Regions from separate parts of the Bacillus sp. AFS031507 genome, predicted to be linked through region 2. Evidence: a T-box and tRNA genes for the amino acid it is inferred to sense, from the RefSeq annotation. Region 2 holds a T-box; the other holds one or more tRNA genes.
The links. A T-box is a leader RNA that pairs with one kind of tRNA and senses whether it is charged. The one in region 2 lies ahead of COE25_RS24230 (valine--tRNA ligase), so its partner is inferred to be a tRNA-Val.

Region 1 (6,627 bases), on a different contig from region 2:
AAAAGCCAAATCTTCCTCGAATAAATGGATAATAGTGTGCTATGTCTCCTTCGATATTTCAATAATGTTAGATTCCAGTTTTTTTCGAACTGGTTTTAATAAAGCTTTTCCTGCCCCCCAGTCAATATCCAAAATTCCATCTCCATTTCCTGCTGTGATACACTTTATAATTGTCACTCCTGTAAAATTATCGACAGTGACAGTTAACGAAGCTGTATTACCAGTACGGAGAAAAAATTGTTCAAATACTAATATTGAAATCTCTTTCTCAACATTCTCAGTAACTTTATAATCCTCAAATATTAAAGTTGACTTTATATCTTTGTCCTCCAAAATAAGTTGAACCGCTTGGAAGGGTTTCACATCCACAGTAAATTCAAGATAATGTCTCATTTGTTTTCCACTCCCCCAGTCCTTTTGACTTGGAATAATTCAAAAATACTAAGTTTTTTGGAATCTTTAAGCAAAGATGGGATGAGGTCGGATGGAAAAACAGGTCAATTATCATCGGCAACCATCCAGTTTTACCATCGTATCCTGAAAAATATTTTTAATAGAGCTGTTGAGTGGCGGGTCATTAAAGAAAACCCTGTCGAAAACATAAAAAAACCCTTTGATTACTTGTTTCAACAAAAACAACAGGAAAAAGCATAAAGAATTACTTCATAAATTAATCTGCCACCAATTCATCTGTACTAATTAAATAATGACTCTGTAACAATAGAAAAGGCCTTGATAACTCAACGTTACCAAGGCTTTGTTTGATGACCTGTGAGGGATTCGAACCCACGACCCCTTCCCTGTCAAGGAAGTGCTCTCCCACTGAGCTAACAAGTCGTATTTATTTAAACTACATAAATAATTATATAAAAATTTGTGATAATGTCAATAGTTTAATTATTATTCTTACATTTTTTTTGATGACATTGTTTATCATCCCAAATAAGGAACATTCGTTCTATTTTCATTGAATAAAGAACAAATGTTTGGATATAATAATAACATAAGAAAACGAAAGGGGTGATTCACATGGATGGGCTTTTCATCCGTTCAATCGAGGAAAATATTCCATTAGAAATGATTTATTTAGCCGACAACCAAGAACTCTCACAACGGAAGTTGATTGTGAAGGAAGTTCACGACGAATACATTCGTGCGTATTGTTTGCTGCGCAAACAAATGCGCACCTTTAAACGAGAAAATATATTATCAATTATGCCTGAATCTCGCACGAAACAACGCTACCTTCACTAATCCTCTTCCTACCTACATTCATATAACAATCTTCCCTCTGATCATTAAAAGCATTTCCTCTTTAGTTTTGTTATAATGCAGTGGTAATGATCGAATTATTGGGGGAATAATTGCATGGAATTTCCAAAAGGCACAATCAAAGAACTTACCTTTCACAGCAGGGAGCTTGGAGAAGATTTACAGCTTCTCGTTTATCTGCCTGCAAATTTCTCACCGTTATATAAGTATTCGCTGCTGATTGCCCAGGATGGCAGGGATTATTTCCAACTTGGCAGAATTGGCCGATTAGCAGACGAGTATCTTTTTGAAAGGGAAATTGAAAATTTAATTATTGTTGGGGTACCCTATAAGAATGTAGAAGAACGCCGCAGGAAATACCATCCTGAAGGCGAACAGAATCAGCAATACATTCGCTTTCTTGCCCATGAATTAGTTCCGTATTTAGATCAAGAGTTTCCAACTTATCAAATGGGCTTGACCAGAGCGCTTATTGGAGATTCTCTGGGCGCAACTGTTTCGTTAATGGCTGCCCTTCAATATCCTCATACATTTGGAAAAGTCCTTCTACAATCTCCATATGTGGATGAAAATGTATTGAATTCGGTCCAGAACTTCTCGGATGGACAGATTTTACAACTCTATCACGTGATAGGTGAACAAGAAACTGAAGTTCAGACAACAAATGGCAAAATTGAAGATTTCCTGACCCCTAACCGGAAGCTTTCAAAAATAATTTCAGAAAAACCCATTACATATTTTTATGAAGAATTTAACGGGAATCATACTTGGACCTACTGGCAGCCAGATTTAAGACGGGCTCTTAAAATGCTATTTTAATCTTATTAGAATATACATCAAGATAAGTCGTTTAATATTTTTTGAAAATTTGCTATAATATCAGGAAGGTTAATTTTTTGTTTTAAAAAAAAGGTCAGTTCATTAAAACGGAGGTATACGTATGAAATTTGGAGTTGTTATTTTTCCATCAAAAAAACTACAGGATTTAGCTAATTCCTATCGAAAACGTTATGACCCGCATTATGCTTTAATTACACCTCACCTAACATTGAAAACTGGATTTGAAGCGACTGAAGAAGAAGCGAAGGAATACGCTGAAAAGTTACGGAGAGTAGCTGCTAGCCATAATGCATTCACATTAAAGACTTCAAAAATCAGCTCTTTTCAGCCTGTAAATAATGTTATTTATTTCAAAGTAGACAAGACAGATGAACTTTCCGCCTTGCATAATGAAGTCAATCAAGAATTTACGGAGCAAAACTTAGAATATGCATTTGTTCCACATATCACGATTGGTCAAAAGCTATCCAATGATGAGCATTCTGATGTATTTGGATCACTGCGCATGACTATGATTAATCATGAAGAAACGGTTGACCGTTTCCATCTACTTTATCAATTAGAAAATGGTTCCTGGACCGTTTTTGAAACATTTCGTCTTGGAAAGGAATAGTTTAAGTGACAGTCAAGATTGTAGAAAATCAAAAAGAACTTGAAGATGCCTATTCAGTTAGGAAAATCGTTTTCGTTGAAGAACAAAATGTACCTCTCGAAGAGGAAATCGACGCCTACGAGGGCGAGGCAGAACACTTTGTCATGTACGATGAAGGTTCTCCAATTGCTGCTGGTCGATTTCGTTTCGTTGATGGCTATGGAAAAGTTGAACGAATTTGTGTATTGAACAAGGCAAGGAAAACTGGTGCAGGAAAAACGATTATGAATGCAATCGAGAACTATGCGCTTCAAAAAGATATTCATAAATTAAAGCTAAATGCTCAAACACATGCTATCCCCTTTTATGCAGGACTTGGTTATGAGATTGTTTCAGAGGAATTTATGGATGCTGGAATTCCTCATAAAACGATGGTAAAAGAAATATAAACGAAGGAGGCACTTGACGCTTTATGCGGCAAGTGCTTTTTGGTAATTCCAGCAATGTCGGTGAAACCCTTTTAGTTACCCTCAGGTTTTGATATGATAGAACATGTCTTGATTTTTGGATATAGAGGGTAAAAATTATGAAAACAGCAATTTATCAAAATCAGAATATTGTCCTTGAACAATTAAGCAGGGATCAATATCAAAAAATATTCCTTGCCGGAAAAAATGGTCAACTGAGCTGCCCTGCATGTAAAGAGAACGTTCGATTGTTTTTAGGTATTCAGAAGGATCCGCATTTTTACCATACACATTCACCTGAAATATATTGCCCAGAGCCTACAATAATAGCGGAAAAAGAAAAAGTAGATACACAACAATTTTCCGAAGTAAACGGATTTAGCATCCCAAAGGGTAGAACCATTACACAGACCCCGCAAAGCGTGGATCTTTTCAAAAAGTCCATAAATATTGAATATACGGTTGCGTTTAAACAGACAATTAGTGACAAACATGAGGAGCGCTCACCTTATTTACAGCAACTTGCAGACAGTGGAGTTGTTCTTGATGGAAGTCAGGCTGCTGCTGTCATGGAGACAGAAGGCTCCTTATTAGTCCTTGCTGGTGCAGGGAGTGGCAAAACTCGGGTGTTAACAGCACGAACAGCGTTTATGCTAGATGACAAACACATCGACCCAAGGACAATCATGCTCGTTACATTCACGTCAAAAGCAGCTGCTGAAATGAAAAACCGTCTGCTTTCCTATCCGCAAATGAAACGAGATAAAATCAATCAGCTTGTTACCGGAACCTTTCACAGTATTTTTTATCGTATTCTTATGTTCCATGATTCAATTAATTGGTCTTCAAATAAGCTGCTCAAAAAAGAATGGCAGCGAGACAAAATCCTGAAGGAAGCTGGCAAAGAACTCGACTTGTCTGAAAAAGAATTTGCCTATGATTTAGCTCTTCAGCAAATCGGATTATGGAAAAACTCTCTGCTGATGCCAGATGAAGTAAAGCCAACCACTGAATGGGAAGAAAAAGCAGTCTTTTTATATAAAAGATATGAAGCCTATAAGAAAAAAGAAGGTCTGTTTGATTTTGACGATATGCTAATTGGCTGCTATCAACTGTTTGCCACCACCCCTTCCCTGCTTGAACAATATCAAAATCGGTTTCATTATTTTTTAATTGACGAGTTTCAGGATATTAATAAGGTCCAGTATGAGCTGATCAAACTTTTATCCAGAAAACACAAAAATGTATGTGCCGTTGGCGACGATGATCAAGCGATCTATTCGTTTCGGGGTAGTGACCCAAGCTATTTGCTAGAATTTGAAAAAGATTTTCCCTATGCCAAAATGGTCACACTTGATCAAAATTATCGATCGTCTCATGAAATTGTCTCGGCTGCTAATCAAATGATTGCAGCTAATAATATAAGAAGAATAAAGAAAATGAAAGCACAGTTTTCATCAGAAAAACTCCCACAGTTATTTTTCCCCTATGATGAAGAGGAAGAAGCAACAATGATTGTTACCGATATACAGGAGAGGATTTCACTTGGTGCAAATCCTTCAGACTTTGCCATTCTTTATCGGACCAATGCAGGTTCTCGTGCAGTGTTTGACAGACTGGCTGGCTCCAATCTTCCTTTTAAAATTGATTTAGATGCAGAGGCTTTTTACGAACGCTATATTGTGAGAAGCGTCCTGGCATTTCTAAAGGTGAGTTTAAATGAGGATGACACGCAAGCAATGTCAGACATTTTACCATTATTATTTTTAAAGCAGGCAGTCCTAAAAGAATTAAAAGCACAAAGTATCCTAAAAGACTGCAGTCTTCTTGAGGCACTCGCACATTTAACGACAGCCCATGCATTTCAGGAAAAGAAATTAAAAAAAGCTGTCACGATTATTCGAGGGTTAAAGCATTCTTCACCTCACACTGCGATTGAAAAGGTCGAGAAAGATATTGGCTTTCTTGATTTTCTGAAAAAACGCGGAAATGAATCGAATAAACTTGAAAAAGGATCGGACGATCTTAAGGATTTAAAGGTGGCTGCAAAAAGTTTCGACAAAATTGAAGCATTTCTAGCTCATTCCGAGCACATGTCGGCGATGAACAAAGAAATCAAAAATTTAAGTAAACATTTTCATGAAGCAATCAGCCTAAGTACAATCCACCGCTCAAAAGGCCTTGAATACAAAACCGTTTATATGATCGGCGCAGTCGATGGCAGCCTTCCGCATGATTTTGCCTTGGAAGCCTATCGAAATGGTGACTTTACTGCACTCGAAGAAGAAAGAAGACTATTTTACGTGGCGATGACTCGCGCAAAGGAGCAGCTATTTATTTCTATTCTGCAAAATAGACGAGGGAAAAAAGCAAATCGCTCAAGGTTCCTAATTCCTCTTACTAAAAAGAAGAAGACCGATTCCTAAAACTTAGGAAAGTGGTCTTCTTCTTTTACTTTTTATTGATCATATTCGAAATTGTATTAAGGTCAATCTGCTTTCCATCGTTAACGATTGATTTTACAATTTGATCTTCCATTTCTTTACTTACCGGTTTATTGGCAATTTGAGAAACCCGACGAATCACATTACGGACTGTTTTTTCATCTTTAAAATTCGCATTTTGTAATGAATTGGCTAAATCTAAGATATCTTTCATATTAACGCCCGTTTTCTTTTCAATGTTTTTAAAAAATCCATTATCCATGGTAAAAGATCACGCTCCTTTATAAACTACTTTATTGTATGATGGAAAGAGAAAATGGTGAATTAAATAGGAAAAGCGTACGCGCCCTTAGGCGCATACGCTAAACAAGTAAAGAAAGGGCTGGCCACTTTTTTGGCCAACCCCTTCCCCTTCCATTAATATAAGCTTACTGTTTATTAATAGAAGCTTGCACCAACAATGATTAAAAGGATGAATAATACTACGATTAACACAAAAGTTGAACCGTACCCGTATCCACCGCCGTATCCGTAGCCGCAGCCGCCATAACCAAAGCCCATAGAAATGTCACCTCACTTCTGTAATCTCATTAATAACATATGAAATTACTTTATACTGTGTGTAGGCGCGACATCCATTTCTGTAAATTGGATATTAATAATGAGTAATTTATCCTTTAGGTTTAAAGATTAGTGCACCAAGAAACCCGAATATTATAGCTGCAGAGATACCAGAACTTGTCACTTGGAACATACCGGTGAGTACTCCTATCAGCCCATGTTTCTCTGCATCCTGAAGTGCCCCATGGACTAATGAATTTCCAAAACTGGTAATTGGAATGGTAGCACCTGCCCCTGCAAAGTCAACTAGGGGCTCATACAGTCCAAAACCATCTAATATAGCTCCAATGACAACGAGCAAACTTAGTGTATGACCAGGTGTAAGCTTGGCAACATCAAATAAAAGCTGCCCTAGAACACAGATTAGCCCACCAATAACAAATGCCCAGAA
Region 2 (6,627 bases):
ACCAATGGGGAAGGTGATGAAAGTTGTAATGGTCTCAACAATGAAAGCCTTTCCAAAATAGGCTACCTTGCTTTTATAGATAAAATAAAGATTGAATGAAACTATGATTTGGTTCATCGAATAACTTACCACTGCGTATAAGATGGCAAGCCATAACGACTTGGAGTCGAAAGTAAAATTAGGGCCTGTCGGTCCACCAAGTAAGTAGTAGACAATCACGCTAGTACAGGAAACTAGAAAAAACATATTTAGGTTAACTGGCAGCCGGTAAAATTCACCTTTTCGAAGGAACCTTAATTTTAGCAGTAAAACAATCACAGCTACTTGTGCAAAAATGATTTCAACAAATAAACCAAACCTTAAAAAGGTTGCAAGCGCAACCCATTAGATTAAAAAAATAAACATCTCATTAATGACAATTGGCATGGTTGCAACCATACAGGTTAATAACAAAAATGCAAAAATATCGAACCAATGTCCAGTGATATGGGGAGGATAAGCATTATAGATGAACCAGGTTCCTGCAGGGACAAACAAGAGCCAGGCAAGAAAAATAGCATTCTTGATGCGTGGTTCCACTTTCATGCTTATCCTCCTCTGTCTTATTTAGATATAATTATTTTACCATGATAAAAATAACTTGTCATAAAGAAATTATCTTATTTTTCAAATAGTTAACTAAAAATGGTTTTACTTCTGAAATAAAATAGAGTGAACCCGTTATGACTAACATGCTGTTGTTTTCTATATTTTGGATCTCTTCTATAAGAAAAGGACCCCAGTCATCGACTGCCAATTTGTTGGGTGATTGGCTGATTTTGAGTAATTCTTCCGCTTTAGCTGCACGTGGAAAATCAAAGCTGACAAAGGCAATTTGGGAAGCCATTTGGTCCAGTTTGGCAATCATTTGATCAAGCTTTTTATCCGATAGTGCGGCAAACACGATCTGAATACTGCGATTGTGATATCTAGTACTTAATTCGTGTGTTAGAGCGGAAATTCCCTCTTCATTATGGGCCCCATCAATAATCACAAGTGGACTTTCAGAAACGATTTCAAATCTCCCTGGCCAGTAAGCCTTTTTTAAGCCCGTACGAATAGCTTGGTCTGTAATTAGGAATGAACCTTTTTGATTTAAAAATTGGGAGGCCATGACAGCAAGTGCGGCATTTTCCGTTTGATGCTGACCGATCATCCTGATTTCTAATTGGACGATGGTTTGAAGTTGAGTGATTACATCAAAAATTTCACCATTAGATATGGATTTATGAGAACTAATCGAAAATTCCTGATTTAAGCGGTAAAGAGGTGCTTTTTTCTTATCTGCTTGTTCCTCAATTACCTTGATCGCCCCTGGATGTTTGACAGCCGTAAAAATGGCTGTGTTTTCTTTGATTATCCCTGCTTTTTCAAAAGCAATTTCCTCATAGGTGTTTCCGAGGATGTTTGTGTGATCAAGACCGATATTGGTAATGATCGAGGCTAATGGCTGAATGATATTCGTTGAATCAAATCGACCGCCTAAACCGACTTCAAAAATGACAACGTCAACCTTGTTCGTGGTTGCGAAATAATGGAACGCCATCGCGGTGATGACTTCAAACTCCGTCGGCCCGCCAAGCTCTGTTTCTTCTAATTCGTCCGCCAATGGGCGAATGATATTTGCCAGTTGGAGCAGCTCCGCATCTGATATGGCTTTCCCATTCACACTGATCCGCTCATTGAACTGTTCAATATAGGGCGAGGTAAAGGTACCCACTGAATACCCTCCTGCTTCAAGAATCGAACGGAGAAAAGTAACGGTGGAGCCTTTACCATTTGTACCGCCAATATGAACCGTCTTCATTTTTGTTTCTGGATTGCCAAGCTTGTCCATCATCCATTCCATCCGCTTTAACCCTGGCTTGATTCCCAGTCTTAACCGCGCATGAATCCATTCTAGGGCTTCTTTATATGTAGCAAACATTCGTGACACCCCATCTATATTTTAATGTTTGATTAATATTTACTTCTAAAGTGCAATCTATTTTTTGATTCGCTGATAAAATTGGAGATACGCTGATAAAATCCAATTTCCGCTGATATATTAGACGTTTTCGCTGATATATTTCTGAAAACCGCTGATAAATTGTAATCTCTGTCATATTTGTATCAATCATGTTGATTTTGATCGTTTTTTTAGTGTAAGTAATAAGGCGAGACGAATCCTCAGGAGAATTCGCCTCGCCAAACTAATTATTACCCTCTTAACTCTTTAATGCGTGCTTCGACAATCGCTCTCTTTTCGCGATAATCATCTTCCTTGGCACGTTCTTCGGCTACAACACTTTCAGGTGCCTTTTTCATGAAGCCTTCATTGCTTAATTTCTTCTGAACTCTTTCCACTTCTTTATTTAAGCGGTCAAATTCTTTTTCGAGACGAGCAATTTCTTCATCGATGTTAATCAAGCCTTCAAGCGGCAGGATGATTTCTAAACCAGTAATCACGGCTGTCATTGCTTTTTCAGGCGTTTCAAGATCAACGCCCATTTGTAATTCTTCTGGATTACAGAAGCGTTCAATATAGCCGCGGTTATTCTCAATTGCTTTAAGAACCGTTTCATCCTTTGCTTTGACAAGCATTTTGATTTTCTTACTCATTGGAGTATTTACTTCAGCACGAATATTCCGAACCGCGCGAATCATCTCGACGAGCAGTTTCATTTCTTGTGCTGCTTGGTCATCAGAATGAGCTGGATTTACTTCAGGCCATGCTGCTGTTGTAATTGATTCTCCTTGGTGAGGAAGGTTCTGCCAAATTTCCTCGGTGATAAATGGCATGAATGGATGCAATAAACGCATCGTTTGATCTAAAACATGTGCCAGAATCGAACGAGTTGTTTTCTTTGCTGCTTCGTCTTCACCATATAGCGGCAATTTCGCCATTTCAATATACCAATCACAGAAGTCATCCCAGATAAAGTTGTAAAGCGCACGGCCCACTTCACCAAATTCATAACGATCTGAAAGTCTTGTTACATGTTCAATCGTTTCATTTAATCGTGTTAAAATCCACTTGTCTGCAACCGATTTTTCTCCGCTAAAATCAATCTCTTCGTAGGTCATACCGTCCATATTCATTAACGCGAAACGGGAGGCATTCCAAATTTTATTGGCAAAGTTCCAAGTTGACTCTACTTTTTCAAAGCTAAAACGTAAATCTTGACCTGGTGAACTTCCTGTTGACAGGAAGTAGCGTAGTGCATCGGCACCGTATTTTTCGATGACATCCATTGGATCGACGCCATTTCCAAGTGACTTACTCATCTTCCGTCCCTGTTCGTCACGAACGAGACCGTGGATGAGAACATCTTTAAATGGACGCTCCCCTGTAAACTCAATGCTTTGGAAAATCATTCTCGATACCCAGAAGAAAATAATATCATAGCCTGTTACTAACACGTCGGTTGGGAAGTAGCGCTTGTAATCGGTCGCTTCTGTATCAGGCCAGCCCATGGTTGAAAACGGCCATAGCGCGGAGCTGAACCATGTATCGAGTACATCTTTATCCTGCTCCCAGTTTTCAGCGTCTGACGGTGCTTCTGTACCAACATATACTTCACCTGTTTGCTTGTGATACCAAGCAGGAATGCGGTGACCCCACCAAAGCTGTCGCGAAATACACCAGTCACGAATGTTCTCCATCCAACGTAAGTAGGTTTTTTCAAACCGGTCTGGGACAAAGTTTACTTTTTCTTCTTTGCTTTGCAGGGCAATCGCTTCATCTGCGAGCGGCTGCATTTTAACAAACCACTGGGTGGAAAGATACGGTTCAACAACGGCACCGCTTCGTTCCGAATGACCTACGGAATGCGGATGCTCTTCAATTTTGAAAAGAACGCCTTGTTCCTGCAAGTCCTTAACGATTTGCTTACGGCATTCAAAACGGTCGAGTCCTTTATACTTGCCAGCTCTATCATTCATCGAGCCGTCTTCGTTCATTACCAGAACTCGCTCTAGATTATGACGATTACCCACTTCAAAATCGTTCGGGTCATGGGCTGGCGTAATTTTTACTGCACCAGATCCGAATTCCATATCCACATAGTCGTCACCAACGATTGGAATTTCACGGCCAACGATTGGCAGAATGACGGTTTTACCAATCAAGTGCTTGTAGCGGTCGTCTTCTGGATGAACGGCAACCGCGGTATCACCCAGCATCGTTTCTGGACGGGTCGTAGCCACTTCAATCTGTCCAGAACCATCGGCAAGCGGATAACTCATATGATAAAAAGCACCTTGAACATCTTTATAAATGACTTCGATATCGGATAGAGCTGTTTTTGTGGACGGATCCCAGTTAATAATATATTCCCCGCGGTAAATGAGACCTTTTTTATAAAGGGTAACAAAAACCTCTTTAACGGCATCAGATAAGCCTGCATCCAGCGTGAAACGCTCGCGGCTGTAATCTAAGCCTAAGCCCAGTTTCGACCACTGCTGGCGGATATGGGATGCATACTCTTCTTTCCACTTCCATGTTTCCTCAACGAATTTTTCTCTTCCTAGATCGTAGCGGCTTTTGCCTTCATTGCGAAGTTTTTCTTCAACCTTTGCTTGTGTAGCAATCCCAGCATGGTCCATCCCTGGCAGCCAAAGAACATCATACCCCTGCATTCGCTTCATACGTGTAACGATATCTTGGAGAGTCGTATCCCAGGCATGGCCTAAATGAAGTTTCCCCGTTACGTTTGGCGGCGGGATTACTACCGTGTACGGGTCTTTTCCCTCATCATTTTTTGCTTCGAAAAACTTACCTTGTAACCACCATTCATAACGACCTTTTTCAATCGTTTGTGGGTCGTATTTCGTAGGCATTGTTAGTTCCTTTGTTTCCATTGTAAAATTCCTCCTTAAAATAAACTAATCGTGAAATGTGATACCAGATGAGCAGCACACCAACCAACCAACCAACATAACAAAGGCGGTGTGAGCAGAGCCAGTGTTCACTTAATTCGTGTGCAAAAATGTATTTTTCCACAAAGTTTGGATATCCTGATTCGTTTTTGCGCCGCTCCGCCCCTTTTCCACATAAAAAACCCCATTCGTCATAAAAGGACGAATGGAGTTTGCTTCGCGGTACCACCTTTTTTCCAATCCAAAAAACGGATTGGCACTTATGTAGATAACGGATTTAGTCCGTCTTCAACTAATAGGATGTTTAGATCCGTTCGCAGAAGAAGCTCGTGGGCGACCTTCCGATATACTGCTTAGGAAATCTTCCAGCTAATGATTTCCCTCTCTTTAAGCAGGTTTGTATCGTACTCTTCCCTGTCTTTGCTCATGTAATTAAATTATATAGTTATACTACCGAAAAAAAGGGTTTGACGTCAATAATGATAACCACTTTTTTTATTTTTTATACTATATGCCGTTTTTTTGGAGAGTTCTCCGCACTTGTGGAATATACATAAAGAAAATATATGCCAGATTTGTAAAGGGGGGGTTGTCGGTGAAAAGAAATTTCCAAAAATTTAAATACCTACCCTGGTTTAGAACCTGTCGGAGAGTTTGCGCACAGTTAATTATTCCGTTTGTGATCTTCCAATTTATTCGAACACTCATCATTCCAACGTTTTTTGATATCTTATTATTATCGGTTTTTGTTGCCATTGCCGTGTCACTATATTTTGAAATCGTTTAAGGAGCCCATTTTGCAGATGATTACTGCGGCTGGGCTCCTTCTTTTGCTGCTGCGGCGGCGGCTGCCTGCGCATCCATTTCGGTCATTCTCATGACGACATATTCGGAATTTTTCAAATGCCAGTAGCGGTGCTGCAGCTGACGGACATATTTTAATTCATTCTTTGGACGCGACTTTCGATAGTAGCTTTCTGCCACTTGGATGATTGGAATCGGAAGCGCTAAATAGCTGTAGAATAATAGTTTTTCATCTGCTTTAAATGGAAAGTATTTAAAGTAGTGGTATACCCAGTCAATGGCTGTGTCGCTGCGCTTCGGGTTGGTATTTAAGGCACGTGATAAATAGGGAAGGAGATCGTGAATCGGTGAGCCGTAGTGAGCATTCTCAAAATTAATAAAAAAGCCGTACCCTTTATCATCATACAAGAAATGCTCGGGTGACAATTTTCCGTGCGTTATAACCATGCGGGCCTTTTCATCGTCCTTCGTTTTTTCATACCATTCTTCAAATTTCGTTTTCGAAAATCGGAGTGCCTGGCTGATTTCATTGTAATAGAGGCAATATAACAATTCAAACGGCGACATGTATGTCTTTTTTTCACATTCGTCGATGAAGCCATCGAGAAATGCCTGTTGTTTTTCATGCTGTTGAATCGTCTTTTCATAATGCTCGGTCCGCTCTTCTTTGTTCAAGGTAATTTCTTTGGCGGACAGGGTATGAAGACGAGCGAGTTCACGAAAAAGTTGTTGATCTTTTTGCTGCCGGTCTTCCTTTTGCTCATTCGACATCCAAGGCATTAAGTAATAAAGATTGTTCTCGTGTAAGACCGCATACCTGCCGTCCATCGTAGGGTAAATGGGAACGATGCGATTATACCCTTTTTGGTAGAGGAGATGAACATGGCGAATGAAGTCGGTCCCCGTTGCAGGGTCGATTTTTTT

Region 1: it has a tRNA-Val gene. The T-box ahead of COE25_RS24230 (valine--tRNA ligase) is inferred to sense a tRNA for this amino acid. The anticodon was not compared.

What each region holds. Positions count from the first base shown of each region.
Region 1 is NZ_NUOW01000012.1:267,064-273,690, reverse strand. Features, by position in the region: gene COE25_RS12655 (DUF6054 family protein) at 40-393, opposite strand; tRNA gene COE25_RS12645 (tRNA-Val) at 766-837, opposite strand; gene COE25_RS12640 (hypothetical protein) at 1,030-1,254, shown strand; gene COE25_RS12635 (alpha/beta hydrolase) at 1,369-2,091, shown strand; gene COE25_RS12630 (YjcG family protein) at 2,213-2,725, shown strand; gene COE25_RS12625 (GNAT family N-acetyltransferase) at 2,731-3,153, shown strand; gene COE25_RS12620 (UvrD-helicase domain-containing protein) at 3,291-5,597, shown strand; gene spoVIF (sporulation-specific transcription regulator SpoVIF) at 5,623-5,877, opposite strand; gene COE25_RS12610 (YjcZ family sporulation protein) at 6,054-6,176, opposite strand; gene spoVAE (stage V sporulation protein AE) at 6,286-6,627, opposite strand, start outside.
Region 2 is NZ_NUOW01000030.1:92,248-98,874, forward strand. Features, by position in the region: gene COE25_RS24215 (hypothetical protein) at 1-117, opposite strand, end outside; gene COE25_RS24220 (hypothetical protein) at 385-585, opposite strand; gene COE25_RS24225 (bifunctional folylpolyglutamate synthase/dihydrofolate synthase) at 644-1,966, opposite strand; gene COE25_RS24230 (valine--tRNA ligase) at 2,239-4,881, opposite strand; T-box leader at 5,094-5,329, opposite strand; gene COE25_RS24235 (hypothetical protein) at 5,495-5,686, shown strand; gene ysxE (spore coat protein YsxE) at 5,707-6,627, opposite strand, start outside.